Regions from separate parts of the Alkalibacter saccharofermentans DSM 14828 genome, predicted to be linked through region 3. Evidence: riboswitches for the same ligand, from Rfam matches in the RefSeq annotation. Region 3 holds a riboswitch; each other region holds the start of a gene.

What was found. Region 3 has a riboswitch for cyclic di-GMP ahead of BUB93_RS05125 (FapA family protein). Riboswitches for the same ligand answer to the same signal wherever they lie in the genome.
Region 1: linked by a shared signal. The riboswitch ahead of BUB93_RS06805 (transglutaminase-like domain-containing protein) and the one ahead of BUB93_RS05125 (FapA family protein) in region 3 are both predicted to bind cyclic di-GMP.
Region 2: linked by a shared signal. The riboswitch ahead of BUB93_RS10105 (right-handed parallel beta-helix repeat-containing protein) and the one ahead of BUB93_RS05125 (FapA family protein) in region 3 are both predicted to bind cyclic di-GMP.

What each region holds. Positions count from the first base shown of each region.
Region 1 covers NZ_FQTU01000008.1:50,166-54,384, forward strand. Annotated here, with positions in the region: gene cls (cardiolipin synthase) at 1-631, opposite strand, end outside; gene BUB93_RS06805 (transglutaminase-like domain-containing protein) at 771-1,700, opposite strand; cyclic di-GMP riboswitch class I at 1,716-1,802, opposite strand; cyclic di-GMP riboswitch class I at 1,841-1,924, opposite strand; gene BUB93_RS06810 (NAD(P)/FAD-dependent oxidoreductase) at 2,118-3,305, shown strand; gene BUB93_RS06815 (copper-translocating P-type ATPase) at 3,300-4,219, opposite strand, start outside.
Region 2 covers NZ_FQTU01000017.1:22,041-26,259, reverse strand. Annotated here, with positions in the region: gene BUB93_RS10110 (right-handed parallel beta-helix repeat-containing protein) at 1-671, opposite strand, end outside; gene BUB93_RS10105 (right-handed parallel beta-helix repeat-containing protein) at 843-2,348, opposite strand; cyclic di-GMP riboswitch class I at 2,416-2,491, opposite strand; gene BUB93_RS10100 (CpsD/CapB family tyrosine-protein kinase) at 2,693-3,415, opposite strand; gene BUB93_RS10095 (YveK family protein) at 3,402-4,100, opposite strand; gene BUB93_RS10090 (lipopolysaccharide biosynthesis protein) at 4,195-4,219, opposite strand, start outside.
Region 3 covers NZ_FQTU01000005.1:119,247-123,465, reverse strand. Annotated here, with positions in the region: gene BUB93_RS05130 (sensor domain-containing protein) at 1-1,980, shown strand, start outside; cyclic di-GMP riboswitch class I at 2,259-2,341, shown strand; gene BUB93_RS05125 (FapA family protein) at 2,409-4,219, shown strand, end outside.

The DNA.
Region 1 (4,219 bases), on a different contig from region 3:
TTTTTGATGGAAAGAACCTAGCCACCTTTACTCCCGCCGCAAGCAGGTCATCCATATCTTTTTTATTTAGAAAAAACCCCCCCATATCGTCGAAGAGAAGCCTTACTTCCACTCCATCCTTTGCTTTGTTTTTAAGAATCTCCATGATTTCAGTTGCCAAAATTCCGCTTTTGAATATGAAGTATTGGAAGTGTATGTGATGCTTTGCTTTCTTCATATCCTCCATCAGCGCATCAAACTTTACTTTCCCGTCTGTAAAGAGCTTTAATTTATTGTTGTTGGTATAAAGGGCATTGCTAAGATTTTGATGAAAATAGACGAGATCTTTATATCTCTCCCTTGATTTTTCCTCAAAATATATCTTATCTTCAGCCATATCCTTCTTTTGCCTCTGAATCAAGCTATTGGTGAGAGCTTTCTCCTCTGTATTTAACTTGAATATCTTTCTTCTAGCCAGATTCTGAGAAAAAAATAAATAGAACACAAACCCCGCTGCAGGAATCATCCATAAAAGAAGCAGCCATGCATAAGTGCTCTGCGGATTTTTTCTTTCGAGAAATATTATCGTAAAAGTCAGTATTATGTTTATAATCAGCACTAAAGAAAGACCGTAACTGGTAGCCATCAGCATATGTAGATTCCTCCAAGTATCATATAGTTGACATATTAGTTAATTGTATCATAAATAACGCTGACCAGACCTTTAAAAAAAAATCCGGCAGAGTGCCGGATTTTTTTTGGGGATTCATCAAGAAACTTATTTATCAAATTTAATAGAAATTAACTGCTGAATATTCATCCTGACTCTTGACTATTTGCACTTCTCTGCCATTTCTTAATAGCTGTGCATCATAAGTGGCATCGACGACGTACCAATCTCCGTCCAAAAGGACCTCGTTCCAAGCATGGTATACCTCAGGCTGAAAGTCTCCATAACCTTTGACCAATTTCGATGGTATTCCTACGCTTCGAAGCATGGAAGCCATCAATGCGGAATAATCATAGCATATGCCGCCTCTTTCTTCTAGCGTAACCCTGTTGTCAGGTATGTAGGAATAATCAAGTCCGTCAATTTTATCGTAATCGTAGTCTATGTTTCTTACTATATATTCATATATTGCTTTGAATTTTTGTGAGTCTGTCTCAAGTCCTTCCGTAAGCTCTTTTGCAATAACCGAACTTTCATCATTTTTGCTCCAATTTACTGTTTGTATAGAGTTTAAATATACTAAATTGCCGTCTGTTAAATTTACATTTGCTTCGTAAGTGCCAAGGACTCTGTATTTGTTGTCTGTAGTATTTTCCAAAACCGATACCTTGTAGTCTCCGTTGCCAAATTGCAGAGGAAACAATTCGTAATTACCTATATCAACATAGTTGTAGTGCACTTGCTCTTCGCCTTTTTCCACCACTATTTTTATCTTTTTATCCAATCCGTAATTGAATTTGATTCCTATGACTCCTTGTTCCAACAGGCTTTCATTAACTTCGATGCTGCCTGATGAGGTTTCGAAATTTTTCACGTCAAGATTTTCAAGAGCAGTTTCCAATTCATTATAAGCGATATTCTGAGATGAGCTCAAGGGTATAAGCTCGTCGTTTATCAAACTGTCTTGATCTTTTGAAAATACGTTGCCAGTTGCTGCTCCTGCAGCAATTATTGCAAATATTAAAACAGCGGCTATGCTGAGCTTTTTCATAAACAAAACTCTCCTTTCGGCAACCGGCTGCCTTCCTTGAATTCAAGGTTAAGGCCCTTGGCTTTGCGTCCCAGTTTTTCAACTGGTTTGCCATTATCGATGAAAAGTCCATCGGTTTAATACAATAAAAAAACTTCCCCTTCGGTAACCGGCTATCTTCCTTTAAAAAGGTAAGACCCTTGGCTTTGCGTCCCAGCCTTTCGACTGGTTTGCCTTTATCGCTGAAAAGCATACACTTCTAGCAAGTAAATCTATCTACAGTACAATTCTACCACAAAAAAACCACAAACACAAGCAACCCGGCCTTTAAATATGATAAAATTGTACTAAAATTCGAACAACTGCTCCTTTTGATTTGTTTAAATCTGACCACAGAAGGATAAAAATAAGGTAACTTTAATTCAAGGGGGAAATATAATGAATATAGTAATAGTAGGAAACGGAGCAGCCGGGCTTTCTGCCGCCGAAGAGATAAGAAAGCATGATCCGTCTGCAACAATAACAATGGTAACAGAGGAGTCATACTACACTTATTACAGAACAAGGCTTTCACACTATCTGTCAAAAGATTTTTCAATTGATGAAATTTACATACATCCGGAAAATTGGTACAGAGACAACAAAATAGACATAATCCTCGAAACCAAGGTGAAAAAAATAAATACAAATGAAAAGACCGTCATCATCTCAGAAGATAAGAGCCTGCCTTACGACAAGCTGCTTCTGGCAAATGGGGCATCCAGCTTCGTACCACCTGTTGAAGGCTCAGACAGCAAGGGAGTTTTTTCACTTAGAGACATGGATGACGTAAAAAGCATTCAAAAATTTTCGAAAACCGCGAAAAAGGCTACAGTAGTAGGAGGAGGACTTTTAGGTCTAGAAGCTGCAAACGCATTAAAAGAATTAGGTCTTGATGTAACCGTTGTGGAGTTTGCCCCCAGGCTTCTGCCAAGGCAGATGGACGAAGAGGCTTCTAATGTGGTTAAAAAAATCGTGGAGGATCAAGGCATATCATTGTACTTAAACGCCCAGGTTGAAAAAATAGAGGGCAATCCGGTAACCGGATGCATTCTAAAGGGCGGCGATAAGGTCGACGCAGATCTTGTGCTCTTTTCTACAGGAGTACGGTCCAACATAAGCCTTGCCAAGGATGCTGAAATAGCAACAGACAAGGCGATAATAGTCAACGAGTACATGGAAACCAGCGCAAAAGACATCTACGCAGCAGGAGATGTTGCAGAATTCAATCAAATGTCTTTTAATATCTGGCCTATTGCCATAGAACAAGGTAAAATGGCAGGCCGGAACATGATTGGCAAAGAAGAATCTTATGAAGCCATCACACCTTCAAACATGCTTACGATTTTAAACGTGAAGGCATTTTCACTTGGAGACATCGAAGGCAAGACTGAAGGTTTGAACTGCTTGCGAGATAGAAACGACACTAAATTCAAAAAATTGTTTTTCAAAGATGGCAAGCTAGCCGGAGCTATACTCATAAATGACATCGCAATGGCAGGCAAGCTCAAGAAAAAGATGGGCGAGGATTACTCCCATCTTCTAAAAGAAGATATTTCGGATAAGGAAAAAATAGAAAAATTATAACTTGATCAGCTTGGCATTAACGGCTACTATAATTGTACTTAAGGACATCAGCACAGCACCTAAAGCCGGAGATATGACAATTCCTGCGGAATAGAGAACGCCTGCGGCCAAAGGAATTGCAATTACGTTGTATCCTGTGGCCCACATCAGGTTTTGAATCATTTTTCTATATGTCAGCTTGCCTAAAACAATGAGTACCGTCACATCCAACGGATTGCTATTGACTAAAATTATATCGGCAGTTTCGGCCGCTACATCAGTCCCAGAGCCAATAGCAATCCCCACATCAGCTTGAGCAAGTGCCGGAGCATCGTTTATTCCATCACCTGTCATGGCCACATACCTGCCTTTGTTTTGAAGCTCTTTGATTTTTTCTAGTTTCTCTTCAGGTAAAACCTCCGCAAAGTATCCATCTAAATTTAATTTTTCAGATACTTGAGCAGCAGTTTTTTTATTATCCCCTGTGAGCATCCAGCAGCCTATCCCCATGCTTTTCAGTTTCTCCACAGCTTCCATTGATTCGGGCCGGATTTTATCGGAGAGCCCAAATGCAGCTAACAGATTTTTTTCTTTTAACAGAAAAACATTAGTTGAAATATCAAAATCGGGCATATCACCGGGTATGTTTATGTTGTTTTCCCGCAAAAATCCCGGACTTGCCATGAAATACTTTTCTCCATCTATATAACCTTCTACCCCTTTTCCCTTTATAGCTTTAAACTCATTTATATCAAACATCTCCATGCCAATCGATTTAGCATGTGCAACTATTCCGTCGGCTATGGGATGCTCGGAGTTTTTTTCCAAGGATGCGGCAATTTGAACCGCCTTGTTTTTATCCATGTTGTCCCCAAATACCTCAATATGATTCACTCCAAATTTTCCTTCCGTCAAAGTTCCTGTCTTGTCAAACA
Region 2 (4,219 bases), on a different contig from region 3:
TCTCCTCCTCTACCTGGGACATCGTTGGTAAAATTAAATACTTTATTGTTTTTTATTTCGAAGTAATCCACATTATCCAAGGATATTCCCTCTTGTGAGCCTGATGTGTTGATGCTTGCTCTTTCTATTGAATTGCCTTCTATGATTATATTTTCTGCATTCATAAATATTATTCCTGAGGCTTGAGTATTGTAGGTGGAGCAGTTTAGTATTTCAACATAACTTGATCCCTTGTCATCTGTAGTAGATCCAAACCCCGCCCATCTGGAGTTAATTACCCTTATGCCTTCAATTCTTAAATAGCTTTGAGTATTTATGTCAAAGAGGCTGCTCCAGTTATATCCCCAGTCTATTCCTTCACCGTCAACTACAACTGTTTCGTCCTGATAATTTGAAATAGTTATATAATTGTCCACTTCTCCTGACGTGCTCACTGTTACCGCTTCATTATAAACCCCTTCCCTTAAGTAGACCGTATCTCCTGCCACCATGTTTTCTGATGCTTTTTGGATGGTTCTCCACGGCTCGTCAAAAGTACCAGGGCTTTCATCATTCCCTTGAGTGGAAACATAATAAACGTTTTGTTCCTCCTCAACGTCCAAATTACAGCCAAGGAATAAAACAGGTATAACCAACAAAACCATAGCAGCAAGCATTTTTATACGTTTCATTTTATCAGCGCCTCTTTCCATAAAAATATACGCAACAAGCCCCAAAATTGTCGGATGTTCTTAACCTACAATTTGGGGCTTTGCTTAACAATTTATATTCTTATTATACTACACTTTACCATTTTTTATTGACAATCTTGTAATTAATGCCCATGATGCTTTAAAAAATGATTAATTAATTGTGTTCCCTTCAATAGTGGTCTCTGATTCAATTCCTCCGTCCATTACTATGGTTCCACCAGTTAATCTGTTTCCTGTAATAAAGATTCTTTTTGCATCTGGATTGTTCAAACGAATGTTCCCACCAGATATGGTGTTATTATAAAATTTTATATTGTCCATAGGACTTCTGTAATTATAATCCCAGCCTGCAACAGTGTATCCAACTCTGCAGTTTCTAATGGTATTGTTGTATATGTTTACGTTTCTCAGTGTTCCGCCCTTTTCAGACGCTACGGTTATTCCCTGTCCACAGTTGTATATGTTGTTTCCGTACACTTCGATATTGCTTGAGGTCTTGCTGTAAGAATCTATGTATATTCCGATCTTTGCGATGTCGTGGACTGTATTGTTGTATATCTTTCCGTTTGAAGACCCTTCCTTTGCGTCAATCCCCTCACCGCCAGCTCCCTGGACGCTGTTGGTTATGTTAAATACCCTGTTGTTTCTGATTACGAAGCCATTCACATTTGAAAATGAAATCGCTTCTTGAGAACCAGATGCCGTGCAAGCCTTTTCTACTGAATTTCCGTCAACTGTAATATTTGTTGCAGTATAAAATGCTATTCCCGACGCCCTCGTATTGGATGTAGAGCAGTTTATTACCTGAATATAGTTGGAGTTAGACTCTACCCTGGTGGAGCCTATTCCCGCCCATCTGGAATTGATCACCCTTAGGCCTTCAAGCCTTATGTAGCTCTTGGAATTAATGTTCACGAGGCTGTTCCAGTTGTATCCCCAGTCGATTCCTTTTCCGTCTACGACCGGCTTTTCACCTGGATAGTTTCTAAATGTAATATAGTTGCCGCTTGTCCCTGAGGTTTGCATGTCCACCTTTTCGTTGTAGGTGCCGCCTCTGATATAGACTGTATCCCCAGCTTTAACTGTATTTGCAGCCTTCTGTATGGTCCTAAATGGCTGTTGCTGTGTACCAGGATTTGAATCGTTCCCGCTAGTCGCTACAAAATATGCTCCTGCTACCAGTTTGACGCTGGTATCTCCTCTTGTTGCTTCGACACTACTTGTTGTCGATTCAGTCTTTGGAGCTGCTGTTTCAGTTTTAGTCGCGGTGCTTTGAGTACTTGTGCTGCTGCTTTTTGAAGCTGTTGATGTGTTTGCCGTTGACGTGCTTGTGGATGAAGTGCTTGTTGATTTGGAAGCTGAAGATTCAGTGCTTGCAACTGATTTTTCTGCATCTTTTTTGTCACTTGCTTCAACCTTTTTTTCTGCTTCTTTTTCTTCTTCTTGTTTTTCCGTCTCTTCTTCTGCATCATTGATTTTTTCAGATGCCGGCTTGTCTTCGTTTGCTATAGTGTTATCGCTTTGACTTATACTAGTGTCTGCGCTGTCGTCTGTGTCTAACCATTGTCCCGGATTCGCAAATGCTGCTCCGACCATGACAAAGAGTATAATCATACTGATTCCGACAAAAATAAAGCTTTTGTTGTTCTTTTTCATTGCTTTGTTTCCCTCTACTTTCTTTTTTCAACAGAGTGCCTGATGGATTCCAAACAAAAAAACCCCTTTTGGTAGCTGGCTGCCATTTTACAGGCCCTATAGCTTTGCGCCCCTTTCTTTCGGAAGGTCTGCCATTATCATTTGAAGTTTAATTTGTTTTAAATTAACTGGGAATGCTTCGTTCAGACAAACTGTCGCTTACTAAAAGGTCCAATATCTCTAAAACCTTTATTTTTCATGATGTTATCACAGCTGTTTTCCCATGTCAACATTAAGTTTTATCTGAATTTATTGCTTTCGAACTAAGTTTGTGTACCCATTATTTACAATTTATGTTTTTTGGTTCATCGTCCACATTTACCTTCATCGGATACCATATTGCCGGAGACGAAACCTTTCTCATAGTCCCTTAAATTTAGGTTTTTTTTGCTCTTTCCGCCGCTGTTTATTACAACACCTGCGATGTGGGCACCTATCTTTTCAAGTTTGTCCTTTACATCCTCAAGGCTTTTAAGTGACGTCTTGGCTTTTTTTACAACCAGGATGGTCGAATCCACGTTTGAGGCGATTATTGCCGCATCAAAGTAGTCTTCTATTGCAGGAGAATCAAATATAACTATACTATAGACCCTCTCAGTCTCATCGACAAACCGTGAAAACCTGTTGCCCATAAGAAGTGCTATGGGATTTTTATTGTCACACCCCGATGAAATATAATGCAGATTATCCGTATCTGTCTCAAGCAAGGCATCTTCCATAGAGCATTTACCCAACAGAATATCACTAAGTCCCATATTTCCCTTGTTCTTTATTTTTTTCGCAGCTAAAGGCTTTCTCATGTCTCCATCCACAAGCAGAGTCTTAAAGCCTGAAGATGCCATAGTCTTAGCCAACCCGTATGCTATGCTCGTTTTCCCCTCTGCCCGGCTGCAGCTTGTCATGACGTAGCTCGTGGTCTTTCTGCTATCTTCTTCCTTGGCAAGCTTTAAATTTACCGCTAGCACCTCGTATGCACTAGTTACTGCTCTGTTTATTTTATGTGAGCTGAGTGCTTTATTTCCCCCCATAGCCAAAATCCCCTTCATCAGTATTGTGTCTTGGTATAGTTCCCATCACTCTAAAACCCAAACCTTCCACTAGATCTTCTTCGAAATATACTTTTGGATTAAAATATTCCATTACGTATAATGCGCTAAATGACAATACCGAACCTGCTATCATGCCTAGGATCATAAATGCCACCCCATAATTTCTTTCCGGTTCGATAGGTACTATTGCCTCATCAAGTATGCCGACGTTTTCTGTATTGATAATGCTTCTAATAACCGTCGAAAAAGTCCTAGCCATGGAATTTGCTACAATCGCAGCCTTTTCCGGATCTTTGTCCTTCGCGTTGATATAAAATATATTTGAATCTATGCTGCTTGATATTGCGGTTTTTTCGAGTATTTCTTTTTCCGTCAGATTATACTGCCCAAGCTCCTCTATTACAGCTGAGATAACCCTCCTGCTGTGGATTACCTCCCTAAACTGGTTTAATACCTCCCGACTAAGCTGAATGTCGTAAAACTCCAATGTTTGTCCTTCTTCTCTTATTCTTTCCAGATCCATTGAATAAAGGGTTACTTCGGCTTTATATGTTGGAGGAGTATACGAAATCATCAAACCGGCCAGAACCCCTCCTACTAAGAAGGCAAAGGCCATGACCCACCACTTGCTTTTTAGAACTCCTATCAATCTTCTTATACTCAAAGCCGATCACCCTTCCTGTGGACACACCATCTTTAATTTACTTATACCTCTCAAAGAGTTATTCAAAACACAACTTGTCTACCGCGGAAAAACTTTATCGCCTTACCAGTTCCTTGATT
Region 3 (4,219 bases):
AAAATTCCTTGGATAAAGGCCGGTAAAGTTGTCGGCCTTTATTTTCTTGCAGGTTTTGTGATCACTGCTTTTTCGAGTATAAAATTTGAAGGCAGATATGCCATTCAAACCGGTTGGGGGATTCTGATGCTGGGGGTTTTCTTCTTTGTCGCAGTTTCCTATAGGCATCTAAAACGTTATAACGAGATGGCTGCAGAGATTGAAAAAGGATATAAGCTCCTTGAAGAAAGAAATGTATTCAGCTTATACCTTCAGCAGAAGCTTAAGACCGACAACGATTATTTGAGAACCATAATCCACGAGGCGCCTGTGATGATAGTTGCATTTGACATGGACAACAAAATAGTGGAATTTAATCCAAGGTCTCAACTGGTAACGGGATATACCAGGGAAGAAGCCATAGGAAAAGATGTGGTGGAGCTGATAAGTACCCAAGGGAACGAAGAAAACAGCAGAAAGATAATTTCTAAGATTAAAAATAATTTCAAAGTAAAAAATAACGAAGCCCCCATCAAAAAGAAAAACGGAGAAGTGGCAGAGGTGCTTTGGAACAACGAAATATACCATGATGAATATGGAAATGCGGCAGGCATAATAGCCATTGGACTTGATACCACAGATAGAAAGGAAATGGAAAAGAGGCTTCACAAGCTCGCTTATTATGACCACTTGACGGGGATGTCCAATATAACGCTTTTCAAAGAAAAGGTAGAGCTTGTTGCTAAAGAAATTGAAAATACAGAAAAGAAGGCTGTGCTTATAATACTTGATATTGACGATATAAAGCACATAAATGACACTCTAGGCCATCAGGCCGGGGACGAGCTGATCCGACACATCGGTAAAATAATCAAAAGCTACATCAGCCAAACAGGTCTGTATGCGAGGATAAGCGGAGACAGCTTTGTATGCCTAGTTTTGTACAATGAAAAGGAGGAGCTGTTGTCCCTGACTGAAAATGTCTTTATGAATGTCAGAAAACCGTGGATTTACATGGGGCAGGAATACTTTGTAACCGTGAGCATGGGGGGAGCGGATTATGATACGGACGGCAAGGATTATGCGACTCTTTTAAGAAAAGCCGACATCGCTCTGACCTGGTGCAAGGAATCCGGAAAGAACAGATACGTTTCATATGAAAAAATGATGGGGGATAAGACTCTTAGGTTCATGGAGCTAGGCCGGGAGATCCGAAAGGCCATTAAAAGTGAAGAGTTTGAGCTTTATTATCAGCCCAAGATAGATGTTAAAAGCTGCGGGATAATCGGGGCGGAAGCCCTTATAAGGTGGAAGCATCCCTCAAAGGGGTTTGTCTCACCGGTAGAATTCATACCTTTTGCAGAAGAAACCGGATATATAAAGAGCATCGAGAGGTGGGTATTTGAGACGGCCTGTAAACAGAAAAAACATCTGAAAAAGGTCGGTTATGAAAATATTCAGATGAGCGTGAACATGTCAGGAATCAGCTTGGCGGAACCTGATACGGTGAACTTTCTTCAGTATCTCGTCAATAAATACGAGCTTCAAACATGGGACGTAGTAATAGAGATAACAGAAACTGCAGTAATCAAAGATCTGGGTCACGCAATCGATACCCTTAACAAGCTCAAATCCCTGGGCTTTATGATAGCATTGGATGATTTCGGAACTGGATATTCATCCCTTACGCATCTGCTTAAGCTTCCTATCGATATCGTAAAGGTAGACCGCACGTTTATTATGCAGATCTGCGAGGATAAGGAAACTGAAATCATTTTTGAGTCGGTAGTCAAGCTTTGCCACAAGCTTGGACTCATTGTCGTGGCAGAGGGAGTGGAGACTAAAGACCAGTTTGAGCTTATCAAAAATTACAATTGCGACATAGCACAGGGGTATCTTTTCGGAAGACCCATGCCCAGCGGAGAGTTCATGAGCATAATGGAAGAATTGGTGTCATTGAGTGAGAAAAACGATAAATATTTTTCATGGCGTGTTAAATGATAGAGGAATGATCCGATAAAGACAATAAGAGCACAGATAAGAGGAGGGATTTTCTTTGATCAATTAGAAGAGTTAAAGGCTTATACGATATTTCATTTTGAGACGGAAGAGGCTTGCGCGAAAGAAGCAGGTTACAAGAAGCTGTTTTCACACAAGGTTTATCATGAGGAGTTCATAAACGAGATAAAAAGCGTCGAATTAAGGAAGGTGGACGATGACATAGTCAAAGAATGAATATTTTTGACACTTAAATTGCATTATGATAATATTTTATAAAATATAAAAAAAAATAAAACCGTCGAAGGGCGGTGACGCAAAGCTACGAGTTTACGCCGAAGGATAGGATGGTCGGGTTGCCGGAATATAGTCTGTAAACTAAAATTTTATAAGGCAGCCTTTGGGTTGACCTTTTTGTGGAGGGATTGCATATGATTTTTGAGACGATGAGCAGCAGGGAAGCCATGGAGAGGGCTGTAAAGCACTTTAAATGCAGCGAGGAAGAGCTTAGGATTGAGGAACTTGAAAGTCCATCGACAAAAATGGTGGGCCTGGTTAAAAAATGCGGCAAATTCAACATAGAAAAGGTTAAATCCGAAATAAAAGAAGATCCGAACAACAGGGACGGCCATGTAGAAATCATTGATGGAAAGCTAGCGGTAACGGATGCTACAGGCAAGGATTCACAACCCTCCGTGTTCATTAAAGGTCCACAGATGGACACGTTCCTTAACGGTGAGAAGGCATCCGTCAATACGATTTTAAGCGCCCAGGATCAGGTCAGCTTTGCATTTGAGGATATACCGGCAGAAAAGCATTTAGAAGTGGAATTTTCAAATGATAAAGTTTGCGCTTATTTGACCATTGAGCGAAAATACGGCAAACGTTTTCATTTGAAGGATATTCCAAAATCAAGAAAAACAGTTCTTGAGCCGGGGTTTGACCTTGTAGAACCGAAAAAAGTTTCTTTCAAAGAGTGCATATCGACATTGGTAGATTATGGCATAAAAAGAGAGCTTATAGACGAAGCTGCAGTAAGAGAGGGCTGTGAAGCAAAGGAGACTGTAAAGGTCGTTGCGGCAAAGGGGAAAAGCCCCGTTGCCGGCAGAAAGACAGAATTTTATTACTGTGAAGAATTAAGAGATAAGGAGATTTTGCAAGGGCTTGAGCCGATAGTGAGAAAAGGAGATCTTTTGGCTAAAAAGATCATGCCTGCAATAATGGGATATCCAGGGATGAACGTCCTAGGTGAGATCATAGAGGTATTGCCTGTTGAAGATGAGGAACTTATCCCTGGAAAAGGGGCAGAAAAAAGGGGAGATGAGCTGTATTCCCTTGTAGACGGAAGGCCATTTGGCAAAAACGGTCAAATTGGCGTGATGCCGCTGCTGACAGTAATCGGCGATCTGGACAAGGATACTGATGATATCGATTTTGACGGGGATGTAGTAGTAAAGGGAAATGTCCAGGATAACATGGTGATAAGGGCTACGGGAAACGTAAAGATTATGGGTTCTGTGCATCATTCCCAAATATTTGCCATGCAAAACATCGACGTAGAGGGAAAGGTCGTAGGAGGAAGGCTGCAGGCAGGAGATGAAAACAGTATTTTTCACGTGATAGTCAATATCGTGGAAGAAATGACAATAGAAATCGAAAAGATATTCAAAGGCCTCCATCAGGTCGAAGTAAAGGATGAAAGAGAAATTCTTGAGATTATAAACATAGGAAAGGATAATCTCGATGAATTGATAAAGGAAATGGAAAGAAGCGCAGTCTCCATGAATATCTCTCAGCTTGAAACATTAAACGAACTGAAAAAATCAATCCTGCACGCATTCTTGGAAATGAAGCTGCTGCATCGGCTGGGATTTGCAGAGCTTAAAGAAATATATCAGACGTTGAAGGACTATAAAAACCTAATGGATGAAGAGCTGAAGGACATTAAGATACTTAGAGTCAAGTACGCTAAAAGCGCTACTGTAAATTCCAGTGGAGACATAATAATAACCGGAGAAGGAAGTTACCAGTCTAACCTTATGGCGGGAAGGAAAGTAATCTGCGAGAAATCAAGCAGCGTCGTTAAAGGCGGGACCATCATAGCGGGAAAACAAATCAATGCAGGAGTAGTTGGCGCCCCAAGCGAAATCGCCACCTTTTGCAAGGTCCTAGACGGCGAAGGAGATATAAAAGGCAGATTTTACAAAGGCACCACCCTGGTGGTCAAAAACATTCAAAAAGA